Caballeronia sp. TF1N1: one gene and its partner. The protein of the gene in region 1 interacts with the protein of each later gene in a pairwise test. Links are inferred from orthologs where the notes say so. Each region holds a gene or a part of one and is shown on either strand. Other genes may lie near its edges.

Region 1 (4,687 bases):
ACTTACACCGAGGGAAACCGACATGCCGTGAAACAAGGCATCAACGGTCTCGTGCGCCTGGGTCTTGCGAATTTCGGGCTGACCGATCTCGATACGACCAAGCCACCACCCGAGCGCGAACGGAACGCACCTCCGCTCATGCTGGTCGTCGCGGAAAGTTTCAACAGCGGGCATTCGATCGTGCGAACGCATTCCGCAACGCTCGCTGCGGCAAGACGTTGCTTCGAAACAGTCGCGTTCTGCGCACCTCGCTCTATCGACGATGCGGGTCGTCGGGTATTCGATCGAACTATCGATCTCCCGGAAGGCGCCAACGTGCTCGACCAAGTCCGCCTCATTCGCGACTTCGCGCAAACGGAGCACCCAAGCGTGCTGTACATGCCGAGCGTGGGCATGTCGGTTCTGACCATTTTCTTGTCAAACATCCGCGTCGCGCCGCTGCAAATTGCGGCGCTCGGGCACCCGGCGACGACGCATTCGGACTGCATCGACTACGCCAGTGTCGAAGATGATTATGTCGGCGACCCGGCTTGCTTCAGCGAAAAACTCATGCGGCTGCCGAAGGACGGACAGCCTTATATCGCATCAAGTTTATTGAGCGCGGTTCCGGCCCGCACGCCGGTTGGCAAGAACCACACTGACATTGCCATCGCCGCGACGCCGATGAAGTTCAATCCGTCCTTCTTCACTGCCTGCAGGGCAATCGTGCAGCGGGCAGGGCCGCATGTGCATCTGCATTTCATTGTGAGCGGCAGCAAGGTGTTCACCTTGATGCACCTGAATCGCGTGCTGAGCGAGTATCTTCCTTTTGGCTCATTCACGATCCACGGTTTCTTGCCCTACGATGAATACGCCGAACAGCTCGCCAACATGGACATGTTCCTGAGCCCCTTTCCCTTCGGCAACACAAACGGAATCGTGGATGCCTTCACCGTCGGCTTGCCCGGTATCTGCAAAACGGGACCGGAAGTGTTCGAGCATATCGACGGCGCGATGTTCGCACGCGCGTCGATGCCGGAATGGATGGTCGCAACGACTGTGGACGACTACGTTGAGGCTGCTGTCCGGTTGGCGAATAACCGGGATGAGAGAGAAGCGCTACGCGCGTGGATGCTTGAAACGAAAGTCGTGCAACGCTTCTTCGAGGGACGGCCGGAAGTATTCGGCGAAATGGCGCTAGCGCTACTTGAACAGCGCGACGCGTGAAAATGGCAAGCAGCTAAAAAGGCTTGACCACGACAAGCAACGTCGCGCCTAAAAGACCCAGCACCGGCAATTCATTGAACATCCGATACCACTTGTCCGACCGCTTATTCTCGCCACGTTGAAACGTGTGCAGCAAGCGCCCGCAATAAGCGTGATAAACGATGATCAGCGCAACGACGGTGAGCTTCGCATGCAGCCAGCCCTGCCCCGCGCCAATGCCTACCACGAGCCACAACCAAAGCCCGCACGCCAGGGCGGGCACCGCGATGAACGTCATGAAGCGAAACAGCTTGCGCGCCATGAGCAGCAAGCGAGCGGTTGCAGCCGCGTCCTTTTCCATCGCGAGATTCACGAAAATGCGCGGCAGATAGAAAAGCCCGGCGAACCACGACGCGACCAGCACGATATGCAGCGATTTGATCCAGAGCATCGCGTAACCTTACTGACGCACTTCGCCGCGCCCGAGCACGACGTATTTTAGTGACGTCAGCCCCTCCAGCCCGACAGGTCCGCGCGCGTGCAGCTTGTCGTTCGAGATGCCGATTTCCGCGCCGAGACCGAATTCGAAGCCATCGGCGAAACGGGTCGATGCGTTGACCATCACGCTCGCCGAATCGACCTCGCGCAAAAAGCGCATGGCGCGGTCGTGGTCTTCGGTGACGATGGCATCCGTATGATGCGAGCCGTAGATGTTGATGTGCTCGATCGCTTCATCGAGGTCCTCGACGACCTTGATCGCCAGAACCGGCGCGAGGTATTCCGTGGTCCAGTCGACCTCGGTGGCATCGACGAGCGAACCCACGTTCGCCGCTTCGAGCACCGCGCGCGCAAGTCCGTCCACACGCAGTTCGACATCCTTTGCCTGAAACGCGCGCGCGAGCGCCGGCAGTGCCTCATGCGCGATGCCTCGCCCGACGAGCAGCGTTTCCATCGTGTTGCAGGTGCCGTAGCGGTGCGTCTTCGCGTTGTCGCAGATCACCGCGGCCTTGGCGAGATCCGCGCGGTCATCGACATAAACGTGGCAGATGCCGTCGAGATGCTTGATCATGGGCACGCGCGCTTCTTCCATGAGCCGCGCGATGAGGCTCTTGCCGCCGCGCGGCACGATCACGTCGACGAACTCCGTCATGGTGATGAGCTTGCCGACCGCCGCGCGATCCGCCGTCTCGACGACCTGCACCGCATCTTGCGGCAAGCCGGCCGTTTCGAGGCCCTTGGCGATGAGCTTTGCAAGCGCCGTGTTGCATTCCAGCGCCTCGGAACCGCCGCGCAAAATGGTGGCGTTGCCCGACTTGAGGCACAGAGCGGCTGCGTCGATCGTCACGTTCGGCCGCGATTCATAAATGATGCCGATCACGCCCAGCGGCACGCGCATCTGCCCGACCTGAATGCCGCTCGGCCGATACTTGAGCCCGCTGATTTCACCGATGGGATCGGCCAGCGCCGCGACCTGTCGCAAGCCTTCGACCATCGTGTCGAGCGCCTTGTCCGACAGCGTCAGACGGTCGATGAACGCCGCGTCGTGACCCTTCTCGCGCGCGCGGGCGAGATCGCGGGCATTCGCCGCTTTGAGTGCTTCGCGTTCCTCGGCAATAGCGAGCGCCACCGCATGCAGCGCCGCGTTCCTGGCCGCCGTCGATGCCCGCGCCATGGCACGCGACGCCTTGCGCGCGCGCCGGCCAAGGTCGGCCATGTAGTGATCGATGTTCATCATGTGTCTCTTTGCGGGCCGCAGGCATCCGCAATGTCTGGATATCGCGCTCCGCCCGAACAACGGCGAGCGCTGAAAAAATCATTCTAAGCGGTTAAGCGTATTGCAACAGCGCCCGCTCAAGCGTCTAGCGACGAACTCGCGCCGGTGGCGCAACGGCGACGGCATGCGCGGCCTTGCTGGAATGCGCGACAGCCATGGCTAGCTCGAACATGCCGGCCCAGGGATCGGGCGGCGGTTCGCTGCCGCGCTTGCCCGCGCTCCCGGACAGCCCCTTCACCTGCCGATCCAGCCGCGCCGCCAGCGAAAGCGCCTTCTCCAGCGCTTCCTCGGTCACGCGCGAAAGCGCCGGGCCGATCAACCGTTCGCGCGGACCCCAGACGCGGTTCTCGCGCATGAGCGTGGCGAGCGGTTTGCCCGATGCCACGCCGCGCTTGATACGCAGCAGCGTACGCACCTCTTCGACCAGCGCCCACAGCACGAGCACGGCGGCTTCGCCTTCGCCCTTCAGACCGTCGAGCATGCGCGCGAGCCGGCCGATATCGCCGGTCAACATGGCCTCGTTGAGCTTGAAGACGTCGTAGCGCGCGACGTTCAGCACGGCATCGTGAATCTGCTCGAAACTCAATACGCCTTGCGGATACAACAGCCCGAGCTTCTGGATTTCCTGATGCGCCGCGAGCAGATTGCCCTCCACGCGTTCGGCGATGAACAGAAGCGCTCGCCGCCCTTCTTCGCCTGGCGCCACACGCTGGCCTTGCAACGAAAGCCGCTGACCGACCCACATGGGCAGTTGCGCGCGTTCCACTGGATCGATTTTCAGCGCGACGCCCGCGCCGATCAGCGCCGTGAACCACGCGGACTTCTGCGTCGCGCCATCGAGACGCGGCAAGGTGACGAGCGCGAGGATGTCGGGGTTATTGGCGGCGGCGAGCGTCTTCAACGCTTCCGCGCCTTCCTTGCCCGGCTTGCCCGTGGGGATGCGCAATTCGATCAGTTGCCGGTCGCCGAAGAGCGACATCGACTGCGTCGCGCCGATCAACCCGCTCCAGTCGAAACCGCGCTCGACGGTAAACACCGTTCGGTCCGTGAAACCCGCCGCGCGCGCCGCGGCTCGGATGCGGTCGCACGCTTCCTGCGCGAGCAGGTGCTCGTCGCCATAAACGACGTACAGACCCTTCGGACCTTTCGCGAGGTGCGCTTCGAGCGCGTCGAGCTTCAACTGCATGATGGTCGATGAGCGCGCGCGATCAAAGCGGCGGCGTCGGCAACGGCGCGCGTGGCGCGATGCCCGGCGTCTGCTCGCTCGGCGCCGGATGCAGCGAACGCACGACGGCAAGCCGGCGCGTCAACTGATCGACGGCGTCGTTACGCATGTCGTTGTAGAGCAGCGTCGCTTCCTGCGATTTCGCGAGCGTGTACTGGTCGCTGTAGGTCATTGCGCGATTCAGCGCGATGACGCTAGGCGGAATCAGCAACGTGCCGTCGGCGCCGAGCAGCGAATACGTCAGCCGGAAATCGAGCTCGTATTCCTGCACCACGCCCTGCGAATTCAGACTCAGCGTGCCCATGCCCGTGCCCTCGGACAGCGACAAAGTAGCGTCCGGCTTCTCGCCTGCCTTGACGATGACCGTATCGCTGCCGCCCTGCACCATGCGTTCGAGCCGCGCGACCATTTGCGGCGTGCCGCCCGAAATGGAGAGCCGCTTGAACGCGTAGTCCTGCTGTCCGCGCAATTGGAAGCCGCACGCGGATACGGCGAGCGCGCCG
Region 2 (4,688 bases), 880 kb from region 1 along the record:
GCATAGGTGCTCGTCTTCGTGACTTCGCGTGCGCTGTGGATCAAATTATTGAACACGATCAGTACGCCCTGCCCCGCCGACTGCCTCGAAGCGGCGACCGTGAGCGCGTTGAGCAGATTCAACGGACCATCGGCGGACAGCGCACTGGAGGGCCGCATCGCCGCGGTCAGGACGACGGGCTTCGCGCTCTTCACCGTCAGATGCAGCAAGTAAGCGGTCTCTTCGAGCGTGTCCGTGCCGTGCGTGACGACCACGCCATCGATATCGTCTTGCGCGAGCAGTGCATCGATCCGCCGCGAAAGCGTCGTCCACAGCGCGGGCGTCATGTCCTTGCTGTCGATGCTCGCAATCTGTTCCGCGTGAATGCGCGCGACCGAGCCGAGCGCGGGCACGGCTTCGAGCAGCTTGTCGACGCCGACCACGCCTGCTTTGTAACCCGCTGTCCTGGATGCATCGCCAGCTTGTCCGGCGATGGTGCCGCCCGTCGCGAGAACGGCGAGGCGCGGCAAGGTATCGAGAGAAGTGTTCATGCCGGCGATTGTAAATCAGCCGGGATGAACCTGAACTCGCTCAAGCCGCTTCGCGCAGTTGCGCCGCGATCTGCGCTTCGTCGAGTTGCGGCGCGAACATCTCGATCAGCCGGTAAGCGTAAGCCCGCAAGAACGCGCCCTTGCGCAAGCCGACGCGCGTCGTGCTCGCCTCGAACAGATGCTGCGTATCGAGCGCGACGAGTTCGCTGTCGCGCTTCGGGTCATACGCCATCGCCGCGACGATGCCGATACCCATGCCAAGCTCGACATACGTCTTGATCACGTCGGCATCGATGGCGGTGAGGACGATATCGGGAATGGCACCCGCGCTCGCGAAGGCCTGGTCGATATGCGAGCGTCCCGTGAAATCCTGATCGTAGGTGACGACCGGATACTCGGCGATCTGTTCCAGCGTGATGTTCTCGAGTCCGACGAGCGGATGGCCCTTCGGCACGACGACCGTGTGATGCCACGAGTAGCACGGGAACGTGACGATGTCGGGATAGCGGTCGAGCGCTTCCGTCGAGATGCCGATATCCGCTTCGCCGTTGATGATCATCTGCGCGATCTGCTGCGGACTACCCTGACGCAGCGCGAGATGCACCTTCGGGAACACTTCCGTGAACTGGCGGATCACCTTCGGCAGCGCGTAACGCGCTTGCGTGTGCGTCGTCGCCACGACGAGATGGCCGTTGTCCTGATCCGCGAACTGGCGCGCGACGCGGCGCAGGTTTTCAGCGTCGAGCAACATGCGCTCGATCAGCTGATGCACCTGTTTGCCAGGCTCGGTAAGTCCGGTCAGACGCTTGCCGCGTCGGATGAAGATATCGACGCCGAGTTCGTCCTCGAGGTCCTTGATCTGCTTCGACACGCCAGACTGCGACGTATAGAGCACGTTCGCGACCTCGGTCAGATTCATGTTCTGACGCACTGCTTCGCGCACGAAGCGCAATTGCTGGAAGTTCATTTCAGCCTCTCTTTATGCCGTTGCTTTTGTTTGTTGTGCCCCGTTCGCATCGCCTGCCGGGAAGACGCGCAACGCGCGCGGCACGGCGGTCGCGCCGTCGCCTACGTCGAGTCGCAGCGTGCGCCACGACTCGCGGTCGAGTTCCGCTTCGAGAATGCGCCCCGAGTTGCCTTCGAGTTCCACGCGCACGGAGCCGCCGAGCGTCACCACGCGCCGCACGCCGACCACGATGCCGTCGCGATGCGTGCCATCGACGGGATAGATCGCCAGATCGTGCGGACGCACGTAGGCCAGCGCGCGGCCGCTGAAATGCGCGGGCACGGCAATGGCCTGCGTGGCGCCATCGGCGACGAAGCCGTTGGCATCGACATGACCTTGCAGGCGATTGGCCGCACCGAGGAACTCGTAGACGAACGAGGTCTGCGGATGGTCATACACGTCTTGCGGGCTGCCCACCTGCTCCACGCGCCCGTGATTCATCACGACGATGCGATCCGCCACTTCGAGCGCCTCTTCCTGGTCGTGCGTGACGAAGAGCGTCGAGATATGCAGATCGTCGTGCAGACGGCGCAGCCAGCTACGTAATTCCTTGCGCACCTTGGCGTCGAGCGCGCCGAAGGGTTCGTCGAGCAGCAGCACTTTAGGTTCGACGGCAAGCGCTCGCGCCAACGCGATACGTTGACGCTGACCGCCCGACAGTTCGGACGGAAAGCGCTCCGCGAGCCAGTCGAGTTGCACGAGCTTCAACAATTCATGCACCTTCTCGCGGATGACGGCCTCCGTTGGCCGCTCGCGGCGCGGCTTCACGCGCAAGCCGAAGGCGACGTTCTCGAACACGGTCATGTGGCGGAACAGCGCGTAATGCTGGAACACGAAGCCGACTTGCCGCTCACGCGCGCCCACTTCGGCAACGTCCTCGCCGTTGAGCACGACCTGACCGGCATCGGCATATTCGAGGCCGGCGATCACGCGCAAGAGCGTTGTCTTGCCGCAGCCGGAAGGTCCGAGCAGCGCGACGAGTTCGCCCGACGGAAAATCCAGCGTGACGTTGTCGAGCGCGGTGAAGGTGCCGAAGCGCTTCTGCAGATTGCGAACGATGATGCTCATGATTGATCCACGCCTTCCATTTATACGGTTGCCTTCACGTCGCTCAGCGTGGCCGTCATGCGGCGCTCCGCGAGCAGCTTCAGCCCGAGCGTGACGAGCGCGAGCAATGCAAGCAGCGACGCCACCGCGAAGGCGGCCGAGAAGTTGTATTCGTTGTAGAGAATCTCGACGTGCAGCGGCATGGTGTCGGTCTGGCCGCGAATGTGGCCCGAGACCACCGAGACCGCGCCGAACTCGCCCATCGCGCGCGCGTTACAGAGAATCACGCCGTAGAGCAGGCCCCACTTCACGTTGGGCAACGTCACGCGCCGGAAGATCTGCCAGCCCGACGCGCCGAGCACGTGCGCGGCCTCTTCCTCGTCGTTGCCTTGCGCCTGCATCAACGGAATCAGTTCGCGCGCGACGAACGGGAACGTCACGAAGATGGTCGCGAGCACGATTCCCGGCACCGCGAAGATGATCTGCACATCGTGCGAAATCAGCCACGGTCCGAACCAGCCCTGCGCGCCGAACATGAGCACGTAGATGAGGCCGGAGATCACGGGCGACACCGAGAACGGCAAGTCGATGAGCGTCGTCAGAAGCGCCTTGCCGCGAAACTCGAACTTGGCGATGGCCCACGATGCCGCGAGCCCGAACACCACGTTGAGCGGCACGGCAATCGCGGCGGTCAAGAGCGTGAGCTTGATGGCCGACCACGCGTCCGGGTCCTTGAGCGAATCGAAGTAATAGTCGATGCCCTTCGCGAAGGCCTGCACGAACACGGCGACGAGTGGCACGACCAGAAACAGCGCGAGAAACACGAGCGCGATACCCGTGAGTATCCAGCGCACGGCGCGCGGTTCGGTGACGGGATTGAGCCGGTTGGTCTCGCCGCGCGCGGCGGTGTTCACGGGAAGCGCCTTGCTGTTTGGCGTGCTCATGCGTGACCTCCGCCCGGAGTTCCGGCATGCAGCGAGGGCCCCGCGGCCACCACGGGCGCCGCGCCCGTCTTGCTCGTGCGGCGTTGCAGGAACCATTGCAGCGTGTTGATGAGGAGCAGCATGAGAAAGGACACGCACAGCATCACGACGGCGATGGCCGTCGCGCCGGCATAGTCGTACTGTTCGAGCTTGGTGATGATGAGCAGCGACGTGATCTCCGATTTCATCGGTACATTGCCCGCGATGAAGATGACCGAACCGTATTCGCCGAGCGCGCGCGCGAACGCAAGCGCGAAACCGGTCAGAAGCGCGGGAAAGAGCGCCGGCAACACGACGCGGCGAAACGTCAGCCAGCGCGTGGCGCCAAGACATGCGGCGGCTTCTTCCTGCTCGCGCTCGAAGTCTTCGAGCACCGGCTGCACCGTGCGCACGACGAACGGCAAGCCGATGAACGTCAGCGCCACGAGCACGCCGAGCGGCGTGAACGCCACCTTGATGCCGAGCGGCGCGAGATACTGCCCGATCCAGCCGTTGCTCGCGTACACGGCGGCAAGCGAAATGCCGGCAACGGAGGTCGGCAGCGCAAACGGCAGATCGACGATGGCATCGACGACACGCTTGAACGGGAACGTGTAGCGCACGAGCACCCATGCGACCAGGAAGCCGAAGATCGCGTTGATGACCGCCCCGCCGAGCGCCGCCGTGAAAGTGAGCCGATACGACGCCAGCACACGCGGCCCGGTGACGGCGCGAACGAACTGCGCCCAGTCGAGCGTCGCGGTCTTGGCGAAGGTCGCCGCAAGCGGAATCAGCACCACGAGGCTCAGGTAAGCCACCGTGATGCCGATCGTCAGCCCAAAGCCGGGTAACGCACTCGGCTTTCGGAAAGTGAACGTTGTCATCTTTGCTTCATCCTTGATCGTCCTGCCTTCGGCGCCCGGGGGATAAGCGCACTGTTTTTTAGTCTCGTCATGCGCGGCCTTCTTTGCGGCCGCTTTCATTGCGACTCGAGCGCCTCGCGGCGCCCGGTCTCTTGCCTGCTTACTGCGGCTGATAGATCGAATCGAACACGCCGCCGTCCGCGAAGTGCGTCTTCTGCGCTTTGGTCCAGCCACCGAAGGTGTCGTCGATGGTGTAGAGCTTGAGCTTGGGGAACTGCTT

Evidence for each region. The genes of interacting proteins can lie anywhere in the genome.
Region 2: the proteins of LDZ28_RS11240 (region 1) and LDZ28_RS07075 interact in binary tests that used the Escherichia coli proteins (3 or more experiments, as listed by UniProt). The link is inferred for Caballeronia sp. TF1N1 from one-to-one orthologs.

Annotation. Positions count from the first base shown.
Region 1 is NZ_CP084626.1:2,415,259-2,419,945, forward strand. What follows is about bases 782-3,687. They hold LDZ28_RS11240 (glutamate-5-semialdehyde dehydrogenase), read right to left. Parts: upstream 2,918-3,687; coding sequence 1,646-2,917; downstream 782-1,645. Other genes in these bases: LDZ28_RS11230 (hypothetical protein), read left to right, coding at 782-1,206; LDZ28_RS11235 (CopD family protein), read right to left, coding at 1,220-1,636; holA (DNA polymerase III subunit delta), read right to left, coding at 3,045-3,687. Also shown: more of LDZ28_RS11230, read left to right, coding at 1-781; more of holA, read right to left, coding at 3,688-4,145; LPS assembly lipoprotein LptE, read right to left, coding at 4,168-4,687. UniProt on the Escherichia coli protein: Catalyzes the NADPH-dependent reduction of L-glutamate 5-phosphate into L-glutamate 5-semialdehyde and phosphate. The product spontaneously undergoes cyclization to form 1-pyrroline-5-carboxylate.
Region 2 is NZ_CP084626.1:1,530,746-1,535,433, forward strand. What follows is about bases 558-3,464. They hold LDZ28_RS07075 (sulfate/molybdate ABC transporter ATP-binding protein), read right to left. Parts: upstream 2,605-3,464; coding sequence 1,510-2,604; downstream 558-1,509. Other genes in these bases: LDZ28_RS07070 (CysB family HTH-type transcriptional regulator), read right to left, coding at 571-1,497; cysW (sulfate ABC transporter permease subunit CysW), read right to left, coding at 2,625-3,464. Outside these bases: LDZ28_RS07065 (asparaginase), read right to left, coding at 1-530; more of cysW, read right to left, coding at 3,465-3,527; sulfate ABC transporter permease subunit CysT, read right to left, coding at 3,524-4,429; LDZ28_RS07090 (sulfate ABC transporter substrate-binding protein), read right to left, coding at 4,569-4,688. UniProt on the Escherichia coli protein: Part of the ABC transporter complex CysAWTP involved in sulfate/thiosulfate import. Responsible for energy coupling to the transport system.